DNA from 3 places in the Citrobacter pasteurii genome. Region 3 is predicted to be linked to each of the others. Evidence: predicted binding sites of a transcription regulator. Region 3 holds the regulator's gene; each other region holds the start of a gene.
What was found. Region 3 encodes CRP, which controls carbon source genes, mostly activating them, when cyclic AMP is high. Its sites were predicted from a motif close to ATGTGANNNNNNTCACAT; they were not measured.

Region 1 (4,253 bases), 1.1 Mb from region 3:
GCTGCGCAAAAGCACTATCCTGCCGCGCGTGGCGCAACTGGCAGAAAAACTGCATCAGAAGGCGCAGGCCGGTGAGCGTATGCCATCGTGCATTAACATCATCAGTGGACCCAGCTCGACGGCGGATATTGAGCTTATTAAGGTGGTTGGGGTGCATGGCCCGGTGAAGGCGGTGTATCTGATTATTGAGGATTGTTGAGGCAGGATGGAAAACCGCTCTGGCGCTGCGGGCCAGAGCGGTATCGACGTTATGCAATCATGCTGATGATCAATACGATAATCAGGCCAACCACGGAGTTCACCAGCTCCAGCAGACCCCAGGTTTTCAGCGTATCCTTCACCGACAGATCAAAGTAGCCTTTGAACAGCCAGAACGAGGCATCGTTGATATGGGTCAGGGTGTTGGAGCCCGCCGCCGTTGCCAGTACCAGTAACGCCGGATCGACGCCCACCAGTTGACCGGTTGCCGGGTCGAGGATGGCGGCGCTGATAATCCCTGCCGCCGTCATGGCGGAGACCACGCCCTGTCCGGTTGCCAGACGAATAAGCACGGTTATCAACCACGCCATGATGTACGGAGAGATATTACCGTGCGACATCAGCATGCCGATGGTATCGCCAATGCCGGTATCAATAATGGTCTGCTTCAGCACGCCACCTGCGCCGATGATCAGGATCACCATGGCGATGCTTTTCACCGCATTTTCAAAGGCGTTCATCACCCACTGCATGTCGTGACCACGCGCGGTACCAAACAGCACGAAGGCGACAACCATGGCGATAAACATCGCAATCGGCGATGAGCCTAAGAAGTTGACCACTTCCCACGCCTGCGTCCCTTTCACCAGCCAGATGTTGGCGATGGTGGTGGAGATCATGATGATTGCCGGGATCAGCGGCACCAGAATAGACACGCCGAAGGAGGGCAGATTGTTCTGGTCAACCGGTACGTCGGCCTTCATGAATGACGGTGTAGGGCGATCGAGGTTGCCGAGGAACTTCGGCAGGATAAGCCCGGCGCAGATCACGCTCGGAATGGTCACCAGAATACCGTAGATGTAGACCATGCCCATGTCTGCGCCGTAAGCGTTAACCAGCGCAACAGGACCCGGCTGTGGTGGGAACAGCGAGTGAGCGGTGGTGGCGGCGGCAACGGCAGGGATCGCCAGCTTGAGGAACGGGATCTTCGCCTCCGCGGCAATGACGATCACCAGCGGCGCCAGCATAATAAATGCCACTTCATAGAACATCGCCAGGCCGAAGATCAGACCAATAATGATCACTGACAGTTGCACATAACGCAGGCCGAGTCGCGCCAGCAGCGTATGGGCAATCTGGTGCGCCGCCCCGGAATCAACCATCAGCTTACCGATGACCGCCCCGAATACCACGATAATCGCCAGCTCACCCAGCGTGCTGCCAAAACCGGATTTCATGGTGTGCAGCAGCTCCATTAAATCCATACCCGCCAGCATGCCGACCGAGAGCGCCGCCAGCAGCAGGGCGACCATCGAGTTTATTTTGAATCTTAGATTGAGCACCAGCATCAGACCGATGCCGAATACGACCCACAGAATATTGAGAACGTGCATATAACGTCTACCTTTATTGGTTGAACCATTATGATTTTGGTTGAGATGTTACATGTATTGGTTAACCATTGATGCGATGAATGTCACATTGCGTTACATGTTTACAGTCTTACCGGGCTGCATGGCCGTAAAATGGCGATCTCATCAGCATAAATCGTGATGTGGTTAACCAATTTTAAGCCTTAGGTTGACATGTCATACCAAAAGGAGGAATTTATGTGCCATATCGTCGAGTCCATAACGTAACGAGGAATAAAACATGGAACAGACATGGCGCTGGTATGGTCCTAACGATCCGGTCACCTTAGCGGATGTACGTCAGGCGGGTGCCACAGGCGTTGTCACCGCCTTGCACCATATCCCGAACGGGGAAGTGTGGACAGTTGATGAGATCCAAAAGCGCAAAGCCATTGTCGAGCAGGCGGGCCTGGTCTGGTCGGTCGTCGAAAGCGTACCGATCCACGAAGACATTAAAACCCGTTCCGGCAACTATCTGCGGTGGATCGCCAACTACCAGCAAAGCCTGCGTAACCTGGCTCAGTGCGGTATTCGTACCGTGTGCTACAACTTCATGCCGGTTCTCGACTGGACCCGTACCGACCTGGAATACGTCCTGCCGGACGGCTCCAAAGCGCTGCGTTTTGACCAGATCGAGTTTGCCGCCTTTGAGCTGCATATCCTCCAGCGTCCGGGCGCGGAAGCGGATTACACCGCCGAAGAGATTGCTCAGGCGAATGAACGCTTCGCCACCATGAGCGATGAAGACAAAGCACGTCTGACCCGCAACATCATCGCCGGTCTGCCGGGCGCGGAAGAGGGCTACACCCTCGACCAGTTCCGCCAGCATCTGGCGCGCTATAAAGATATCGATAAAGCCGCGCTGCGTGAGAATTTCGCCGTCTTCCTGAAGGCGATTATTCCGGTGGCGGAAGAAGCTGGCGTACGTATGGCGGTACACCCGGACGATCCGCCGCGCCCGATCCTTGGCCTGCCGCGCATTGTTTCCACCGTGGAAGATATGCAGTGGATGGTCGATACGGTCAACAGCATGGCGAACGGTTTCACCATGTGTACCGGCTCCTACGGCGTTCGGGCGGATAACGATCTGGTCGACATGATCAAACAATTTGGCCCCCGCATTTACTTCACCCATCTGCGCTCCACGCTGCGTGAAGATAACCCGAAAACCTTCCATGAGGCGGCGCATCTGAATGGCGATGTCGACATGTACGAAGTGGTGAAAGCGATCGTTGAAGAAGAGCAACGCCGTAAGGCCGAGGGTAAAGAGGATCTGATCCCGATGCGTCCGGACCATGGCCACCAGATGCTGGACGATCTGAAAAAGAAAACCAACCCAGGCTACTCCGCGATTGGTCGCCTGAAAGGGCTGGCGGAAGTGCGCGGCGTTGAGATGGCTATCCAGCGCGCTTTCTTCAGCCGCTAAAGCGAGTTGCCGGCCACCTGTCTGGCCGGCGTTTTTCTTTTCTCATCCGTTGGCCTTTCAACGGGTTCTGGAGTTCACGATGACAACGACAATTGCCAATAGCGACCTGCCGGTTGCGCGCCCTGCATGGGACAGCTCGCGCCTGCAATCCCGCATTGTTCACCTGGGATGCGGCGCTTTTCACCGCGCGCATCAGGCGCTGTACACCCATCATTTGCTGGAAACCACCGACAGCGACTGGGGGATCTGTGAAGTTAACCTGATGCCGGGTAACGACTGCGTACTGATTGAAAATCTGCGCAAGCAGCAACTGCTGTATACCGTGGCGGAAAAAGGCGCGGACAACACCGTGCTGAAAGTGATCGGCTCAATGAAAGAAGCGCTGCACCCGGATCTTGACGGCTGTGACGGTATTTTACAGGCGATGGCGCGCCCGCAGACGGCAATTGTTTCGCTGACGGTCACCGAAAAAGGCTACTGCACCGATGCGGCCAGCGGTCAGTTAGATCTCAATAACCCGCTGATTAAACACGATCTGGCGAACCCGACCGCGCCGAAATCGGCGATTGGTTACATCGTACAAGCGCTGTACCTGCGCCGTGAGCAGGGGCTGGCGGCCTTTACCGTGATGTCCTGCGATAACGTGCGTGAAAATGGGCATGTGGCGAAAGTCGCGGTACTGGGGCTGGCGCAGGCGCGCGACCCGCAACTGGCGCAGTGGATTGAAGCTAATGCGACTTTCCCGTGCACTATGGTCGACCGCATTGTTCCGGCGGCAACGCCGGAAACGTTGCAGGAGATTGCCGACCAGTTGGGCGTTTACGATCCATGCGCTATCGCCTGTGAACCGTTCCGTCAGTGGGTAATTGAAGACAATTTTGTCAACGGTCGTCCTGACTGGGACAAGGTTGGCGCCCAGTTCGTGGCCGACGTGGTGCCGTTTGAAATGATGAAACTGCGCATGCTCAACGGCAGCCACTCTTTCCTCGCGTATCTGGGCTATCTCGGCGGCTATGAAACTATCGCCGATACCATGACCAATCCGGCGTACCGCAAAGCGGCGTTTGCGCTGATGATGCAGGAGCAGGCGCCGACGCTCTCGATGCCAGAAGGCACCGATCTCAACGCCTACGCGACGCTGCTGATCGAGCGATTCAGCAACCCGTCTCTGCGCCATCGTACATGGCAGATTGCGATGGACGGCAGCCAGAAACTGC
Region 2 (4,253 bases), 2.0 Mb from region 3:
TCGCAAAGCTGGAAGCCGAAGGATTCCCAATCTTCGCATACGACGGCTCGCTGGGCGGCAAATACCCGGTTATCTGCGTTGTACTGTTCAACCCGGCTAACGGTACCTGTTTTGCCTCTTTCGGTGCGCACCCGGATTTCGGTGTTGCACTGGAGCGTACCGTCACTGAACTGTTGCAGGGCCGTGGTCTGAAAGATCTTGATGTCTTCACTCCCCCAACCTTCGACGATGAAGAAGTGGCTGAGCACACTAACCTCGAAACGCACTTCATCGATTCCAGCGGTCTGATCTCCTGGGATCTGTTCAAGCAGGATGCCGATTACCCGTTCGTTGACTGGAGTTTCTCCGGTACAACAGAAGAAGAGTTCGCCACCCTGATGGCCATCTTCAAAGCGGAAGATAAGGAAGTCTACATCGCCGACTATGAGCATCTGAGCGTTTACGCCTGCCGTATTATTGTTCCGGGAATGTCTGACATCTACCCGGCTGAAGATCTGTGGTTAGCCAACAACGCCATGGGCGCCCATCTACGTGACACCATCCTCTCTCTGCCGGGCAGTGAATGGGATAAAGAAGACTATCTCAATCTGATCGAACAGCTGGATGAAGAAGGCTTTGACGACTTCACCCGCGTACGCGAACTGCTTGGTCTGGCAACCGGCGCGGATAACGGTTGGTACACCCTGCGTATTGGCGAGCTAAAAGTGATGCTGGCGCTGGCCGGTGGCGACCTGGAGCAGGCGCTGGTCTGGACGGAATGGACGATGGAATTCAATGCCTCCGTCTTTAGCGCTGAACGTGCCAACTACTACCGCTGTCTGCAAACGCTACTGCTGCTCTCTCAGGAAGAAGATCGTCAGCCGCTGCAATATCTGAATGCGTTTGTCCGCATGTACGGTGCCGAGGCGGTTGAAGCGGCAAGTGCGGCATTGAGTGGCGAAGCGCCATTCTACGGGCTGCAAACCGTTGATAGCGATCTGCAGGCTTTCCCGGCACATCAGTCTCTGCTGAAAGCCTATGAGAAGCTGCAACGCGCGAAAGCTGCACATTGGTCAAAATAGTGACAGTCAGCCTGCGCTAAGTAGGCTAAAGATATTGTCTGGGATATATTACGGGGCGCTTTAAGCGCCCTGTTTTTTATTTTGGTCAAATCGGAAAATAAATGTAAAAACAAGGTTAAATATTGGTAGTTGATATTAAAAAAAATAGCGTATTAATGTGTTTTTTTATCTCAATTACTCCATTTTAATTAACTGTCTGACAGGAGACAAAAAGAAAAAATTCAACTCACCTTATAATTTTTAAAATTTATTTTTATATGGATAATCAACAAGTTACTCCGTAATCGCATAAAAACCATGCGCCTTGCGGGCCTATAAGCCAGGCGAGATATGATCTATATCAAATTCTCATCTATAATGCTTTGTTAGTATCTCGTCGCCGACTTAATAAAGAGAGAGTTAGTGTGAAAGCTGACAACCCTTTTGATCTTATACTTCCTGCTGCTATGGCCAAAGTTGCCGAAGAAGCAGGCGTCTATAAAGCAACGAAACATCCGCTTAAGACGTTCTATCTGGCAATTACTGCCGGTGTGTTCATTTCAATTGCCTTTGTTTTCTATATCACTGCCACAACCGGTACCGGCACAATGCCTTTCGGCATGGCAAAGCTGGTAGGTGGTATCTGCTTTTCCCTGGGGCTGATCCTTTGCGTTGTCTGCGGCGCTGACCTCTTCACTTCAACCGTACTGATTGTCGTCGCTAAAGCCAGTGGTCGTATTACCTGGGGTCAGTTAGCGAAGAACTGGCTTAACGTTTATGTCGGTAACCTGATTGGTGCGCTGATTTTTGTGTTACTCATGTGGCTTTCTGGCGAGTATATGACCGCCAACGGCGCGTGGGGGCTCAACGTCCTGCAAACTGCCGACCACAAAGTGCACCATACTTTTGTTGAAGCTGTAAGCCTTGGTATTCTGGCTAACCTGATGGTGTGCCTGGCGGTATGGATGAGCTACTCTGGCCGCAGCCTGATGGACAAAGCGTTTATCATGGTATTACCGGTCGCAATGTTCGTTGCCAGCGGTTTTGAGCACAGTATCGCAAACATGTTTATGATCCCTATGGGTATCGTAATACGCGATTTCGCCACCCCGGAATTCTGGACCGCTGTCGGTTCTTCTCCGGAGAATTTTTCTCACCTGACCGTGATGAATTTCATCACCGATAACCTGATTCCGGTTACGATCGGTAACATTATCGGCGGCGGTTTGTTGGTCGGGTTGACATACTGGGTCATTTACCTGCGTGGTAACGATCATCATTAATCTGATGATGCCCATTACACGCAGTAAATAAAAAATCCACTTAAGAAGGTAGGTGTTACATGTCCGAGCTTAATGAAAAGTTAGCCACAGCCTGGGAAGGTTTTACCAAAGGTGACTGGCAGAATGAAGTAAACGTCCGTGACTTCATTCAGAAAAACTACACTCCATATGAGGGTGACGAGTCCTTCCTGGCTGGCGCAACTGATGCGACCACTGCACTGTGGGACAGCGTGATGGAAGGCGTTAAACAGGAAAACCGCACTCATGCGCCTGTTGACTTTGACACCTCCGTTGCTTCTACCATCACTTCTCACGACGCTGGCTACATCAACAAAGCGCTCGAGAAAATTGTTGGTCTGCAGACTGAAGCTCCGCTGAAACGTGCGATCATTCCGTTTGGCGGCATCAAAATGGTTGAAGGTTCCTGCAAAGCGTACAATCGCGAACTGGACCCGATGCTGAAAAAAATCTTCACCGAATACCGCAAAACCCACAACCAGGGCGTATTCGATGTTTACACCAAAGACATTCTGAACTGCCGTAAATCCGGTGTTCTGACTGGTCTGCCTGATGCGTATGGCCGTGGCCGTATCATCGGTGACTACCGTCGCGTTGCGCTGTACGGTATCGACTACCTGATGAAAGACAAATATGCTCAGTTCGTCTCTCTGCAGTCCGATCTGGAAAACGGCGTAAACCTGGAAGCAACTATCCGTCTGCGTGAAGAAATCGCTGAACAGCACCGCGCTCTGGGTCAGATCAAAGAAATGGCGGCTAAATATGGCTGCGATATCTCTGGTCCGGCTACCAACGCTCAGGAAGCTATCCAGTGGACTTACTTCGGCTACCTGGCCGCGGTTAAATCTCAGAACGGTGCAGCAATGTCCTTCGGTCGCGTATCCACCTTCCTGGATGCTTACATCGAACGTGATATCAAAGCGGGCAAAATCACCGAGCAAGACGCTCAGGAAATGATTGACCACCTGGTCATGAAACTGCGTATGGTTCGTTTCCTGCGTACGCCTGAATATGATGAACTGTTCTCCGGTGACCCGATTTGGGCAACTGAATCAATCGGTGGTATGGGCGTTGATGGCCGTACTCTGGTTACCAAAAACAGCTTCCGCTTCCTGAACACCCTGTACACCATGGGTCCTTCTCCGGAGCCGAACATCACTGTTCTGTGGTCTGAAAAACTGCCTCTGAACTTCAAGAAATTCGCCGCTAAAGTGTCCATCGACACCTCTTCTCTGCAGTACGAGAACGATGACCTGATGCGTCCGGACTTCAACAACGACGACTACGCTATCGCTTGCTGCGTAAGCCCGATGGTTGTTGGTAAACAAATGCAGTTCTTCGGTGCGCGTGCAAACCTGGCGAAAACCATGCTGTACGCAATCAACGGTGGCGTTGATGAAAAACTGAAAATGCAGGTTGGTCCTAAATCTGAACCGATCAAAGGCGACGTTCTGAACTTCGACGAAGTTATGGACCGCATGGATCACTTCATGGATTGGCTGGCTAAACAGTACGTCACTGCACTGAACGTTATTCACTACATGCACGACAAGTACAGCTACGAAGCCTCTCTGATGGCGCTGCACGACCGTGACGTTATCCGCACCATGGCGTGTGGTATCGCTGGTCTGTCCGTTGCTGCTGACTCCCTGTCTGCAATCAAATATGCGAAAGTTAAACCGATTCGTGACGAAGACGGTCTGGCTATCGACTTCGAAATCGAAGGCGAATACCCGCAGTTTGGTAACAACGACTCTCGCGTGGATGACATGGCGGTTGACCTGGTAGAACGTTTCATGAAGAAAATTCAGAAACTGACTACTTACCGTAACGCTATCCCGACTCAGTCTGTTCTGACCATCACCTCTAACGTGGTTTATGGTAAGAAAACTGGTAACACCCCAGATGGTCG
Region 3 (4,253 bases):
GAAACTGGAAGCCTACCCGGGGTCGCTGCCGGTGAGCCTCGCGCAATTAAAATCCCTGCGCCGTATTCGCGATTTCGACGATTTGATCACAGCTAAAATCCACGGTTTTGCTGACGCTATAGATTACTATCGTCAGTGCAGCGCCATGCCACTGTTGAATCGGATCGCCAAACCGACGCTGATTATCCATGCCAAAGACGATCCGTTTATGGATAGTCATGTCATCCCGCAACCCGAGAATCTGCCCCCGCAGGTGGAGTATCAACTCACCGAGCACGGTGGACACGTCGGATTTATTGGCGGCACGTTACGTCGCCCTGAGATGTGGCTGGAATCCCGTATTCCCGACTGGCTGACAACATATCTGGAGGCATCATCATGATGATTCCCTGGCAAGACATCTCCCCGGACGCGCTGGACAACCTGATTGAAAGCTTTGTCTTGCGCGAAGGCACCGATTATGGTGAACATGAACGCTCGCTCGAACAAAAAGTCGCCGACGTCAGACGCCAGTTACAATCTGGCGAAGCCATCCTGGTATGGTCAGAACTGCATGAAACGGTCAACATTATGCCGCGGAAACAGTTTCGCGAATAATCGGTTGTCGACGGCTGACTATAATAAAAAACCAACCTGTTTATGGAGTTGTTATGTCTGCCAAACATCCGGTGATTGCGGTAACAGGATCCAGCGGCGCGGGGACCACCACCACCAGCCTCGCGTTTCGTAAAATTTTCGCACAGTTAAATCTGCGCGCCGCCGAGGTGGAAGGTGACAGTTTTCACCGCTATACCCGTCCGGAGATGGACATGGCGATTCGCAAAGCACGCGATGCAGGGCGGCATATCAGCTACTTCGGCCCCGAAGCTAACGACTTCGGTCTGCTGGAGCAAACCTTCATTGAATACGGCCAGACGGGCAAAGGTCAGTCGCGTAAATACCTGCACACCTATGATGAGGCCGTACCGTGGAATCAGGTTCCGGGAACATTTACCCCCTGGCAGCCGCTGCCTGAACCGACGGATGTCCTGTTCTATGAAGGATTGCACGGCGGCGTAGTAACCCCGCAACAAAATGTGGCGCGGCATGTCGATCTGCTGGTTGGCGTGGTGCCGATCGTCAACCTGGAGTGGATCCAGAAGCTGACCCGCGATACCAGCGAGCGTGGACACTCGCGCGAAGCGGTGATGGATTCGGTGGTGCGCTCAATGGACGATTACATCAATTACATCACGCCACAGTTTTCCCGTACGCATATCAACTTCCAGCGCGTACCGACCGTCGACACCTCTAATCCCTTTGCCGCCAAGAGCATTCCGTCACTCGATGAAAGCTTTGTCGTGATTCATTTTCGTAATCTGGAAGGGATCGACTTCCCGTGGCTACTGGCGATGCTGCAGGGCTCATTCATTTCGCATATCAATACGTTGGTCGTACCGGGCGGAAAAATGGGTCTGGCGATGGAATTGATTATGCTGCCGCTGGTCCAGCGCCTGATGGAAGGCAAAAAGATAGAGTGATATGTGGAAAGCGCCCGATGGCGCTTCGCTTATCGGGCCTACGACTCAACATCACCCTGTAGGCCGGATAAGGCAACGCCGCCATCCGGCATCAGCAATTACGCGGCAACCACTTCATAGGAATGGGTGATATTCACCGCCTTTTCCAGCATCAGCGCCACGGAGCAATATTTTTCCGCCGAAAGATCTACCGCACGCGCGACGGAAGCATCTTTCAGGTCGCGACCCGTTACGATGAAATGCAGGTTAATGTGGGTAAACAGACGCGGCGCTTCTTCACGACGCTCAGAGGTGAGCTTCACTTCGCAGTTGGTGACATCCTGACGACCCTTTTGCAGGATCGACACCACATCAATGGCGCTACACCCCCCTGCCGCCATTAACACCATCTCCATCGGACTCGGCGCTTTATCACCAGAGTTACCGTCCATCAAAATTTGGTGGCCTGAGGCGGACTCACCGAGGAAGGTTAGCCCCTCAACCCACTTTACACGCGCTTGCATATTTCGTAACTCCAATGTTTCAATTTTCCTGACAGATTACGCGTACATAACAATTCTCGCAACGGAAGGCGACCTGCGTCATGCTGAAGCGAGACACCAGGAGACACACGGCGAAAGCTATGCTAAAACAGTCAGGATGCTACAGTAATACATTGACGTACTGCATGTATGCAGAGGACATCACATTACAGGCCGTCGCACGTATTGACAGCCCCCTTCCCAGGTAGCGGGAAGCACATTTTTGCAAACCCAGAGACAGGTTGTTTTTTGGCTCTGGAGACAGCTTATAACAGAGGATAACCGCGCATGGTGCTTGGCAAACCGCAAACAGACCCGACTCTCGAATGGTTCTTGTCTCATTGCCATATTCATAAGTACCCATCGAAGAGCACGCTGATTCACCAGGGTGAAAAAGCGGAAACGTTGTATTACATCGTTAAAGGCTCAGTGGCAGTGCTGATCAAAGATGAAGAAGGGAAAGAAATGATCCTCTCTTATCTGAATCAGGGCGATTTTATTGGTGAATTAGGCCTCTTCGAAGAAGGCCAGGAACGTAGCGCCTGGGTACGTGCCAAAACCGCATGTGAAGTCGCTGAAATTTCCTACAAAAAATTTCGCCAATTAATCCAGGTCAACCCAGATATTCTGATGCGTCTGTCTTCTCAGATGGCTCGTCGTCTGCAGGTAACGTCTGAAAAAGTAGGCAACCTTGCCTTCCTCGACGTAACTGGTCGTATCGCCCAGACTCTGCTGAATCTGGCGAAACAGCCTGACGCAATGACTCACCCGGACGGCATGCAGATTAAAATCACCCGTCAGGAAATTGGCCAGATCGTTGGCTGTTCCCGTGAAACCGTTGGTCGTATCCTGAAAATGCTGGAAGATCAGAATCTGATCTCCGCGCATGGTAAGACCATCGTCGTCTACGGCACGCGTTAATCCCATCGACATGGCGTGTTACGTAGTAATGCGCCATTTTTGTTTGCTCCGATGTGGCGAAGACTGATTTATCACCCCGAGATCAACTACGCACTACGACAGACGCTGGTGCTATGTTTACCTGTGGCTGTCGGTCTGATCATCGGTCAGCTTCATCTGGGGCTCTTATTCTCCCTCGTCCCTGCCTGCTGCAATATTGCCGGTCTTGATACCCCGCATAAGCGCTTTTTCAAACGTTTGGTTATAGGCGCGTCGCTGTTTGCCGGCTGCAGCCTGATTATGCAGTTACTGCTGGCACAGACTATACCGCTGCCGCTGATCCTCACCGGCCTGACGCTGATTCTCGGTGTGACCGCCGAGCTAAGCCCGTTACATGCGCGACTTCTGCCCGCCTCGCTGATCGCGGCGATTTTCACACTGAGTCTGGCCGGCAACATGCCCGTCTGGGAGCCACTGCTGATCTATGCGCTGGGGACAGTATGGTACGGCCTGTTCAACTGGTTCTGGTTCTGGATGTGGCGCGAGCAGCCGCTGCGCGAATCGCTCAGTTTGTTGTACCGCGAATTAGCCGATTACTGTGAGGCCAAGTACAGCCTGCTGACCCAGCATGCCGATCCCGAAAAAGCGCTGCCTCCCCTACTGGTACGCCAACAAAAAGCGGTGGATTTGATTACCCAGTGCTATCAGCAAATGCATATGCTGTCGGCACATCGCAACAACGATTATAAGCGCCTGCTACGTGCCTTTCAGGAGGCGCTCGATCTACAGGAACATATTTCCGTTAGCCTCCACCAGCCGGAAGAGGTGCAAAAGCTGGTCGAACGTAGCCACGCCGAACAGGTGATTCGCTGGAATGCGCGCACCGTCGCCGAACGCCTTCGCGTTCTGGCTGATGACATTTTGTATCACCGCTTGCCGACGCGTTTTTCAATGGATAAACAAATTGGCACGCTGGAAAAAATCGCCAACCAGCATCCGGACAATCCGGTAGGACAATTTTGCTACTGGCACTTCAGCCGTATTGCCCGCGTGCTACGCACCCAGCGCCCGCTGTATGCACGGGATTTAATGGCTGACAAGCAGCGTCGGCTGCCGCTGATCCCTGCCCTGAAAAGCTATCTGTCGTTGAAATCCCCGGCGCTGCGTAATGCCGGACGCATCAGCGTCATGTTGAGCATTGCCAGCCTGATGGGCAGCGCCTTACACCTGCCCAAACCCTACTGGATTTTGATGACAATCCTGTTCGTCACGCAAAATGGCTACGGGGCAACCCGGGTGCGTATTTTACACC

Region 1: the regulator CRP is predicted to act here: its motif matches at 1,664-1,681, upstream of uxuA (mannonate dehydratase).
Region 2: the regulator CRP is predicted to act here: its motif matches at 1,390-1,407, upstream of focA (formate transporter FocA).

The regions. Positions count from the first base shown of each region.
Region 1 is NZ_CP077262.1:4,511,839-4,516,091, reverse strand. It holds gene I6L54_RS21790 (LutC/YkgG family protein) at 1-199, shown strand, start outside; gene gntP (gluconate permease GntP) at 249-1,592, opposite strand; gene uxuA (mannonate dehydratase) at 1,852-3,036, shown strand; gene I6L54_RS21775 (fructuronate reductase) at 3,116-4,253, shown strand, end outside.
Region 2 is NZ_CP077262.1:3,531,745-3,535,997, forward strand. It holds gene ycaO (30S ribosomal protein S12 methylthiotransferase accessory factor YcaO) at 1-1,061, shown strand, start outside; gene focA (formate transporter FocA) at 1,466-2,323, shown strand; gene pflB (formate C-acetyltransferase) at 2,383-4,253, shown strand, end outside.
Region 3 is NZ_CP077262.1:659,317-663,569, reverse strand. It holds partial or broken gene I6L54_RS03180 (hydrolase) at 1-382, shown strand, start outside; gene I6L54_RS03175 (YheU family protein) at 379-597, shown strand; gene I6L54_RS03170 (phosphoribulokinase) at 651-1,520, shown strand; gene I6L54_RS03165 (OsmC family protein) at 1,619-2,023, opposite strand; gene crp (cAMP-activated global transcriptional regulator CRP) at 2,330-2,962, shown strand; gene I6L54_RS03155 (YccS/YhfK family putative transporter) at 3,014-4,253, shown strand, end outside.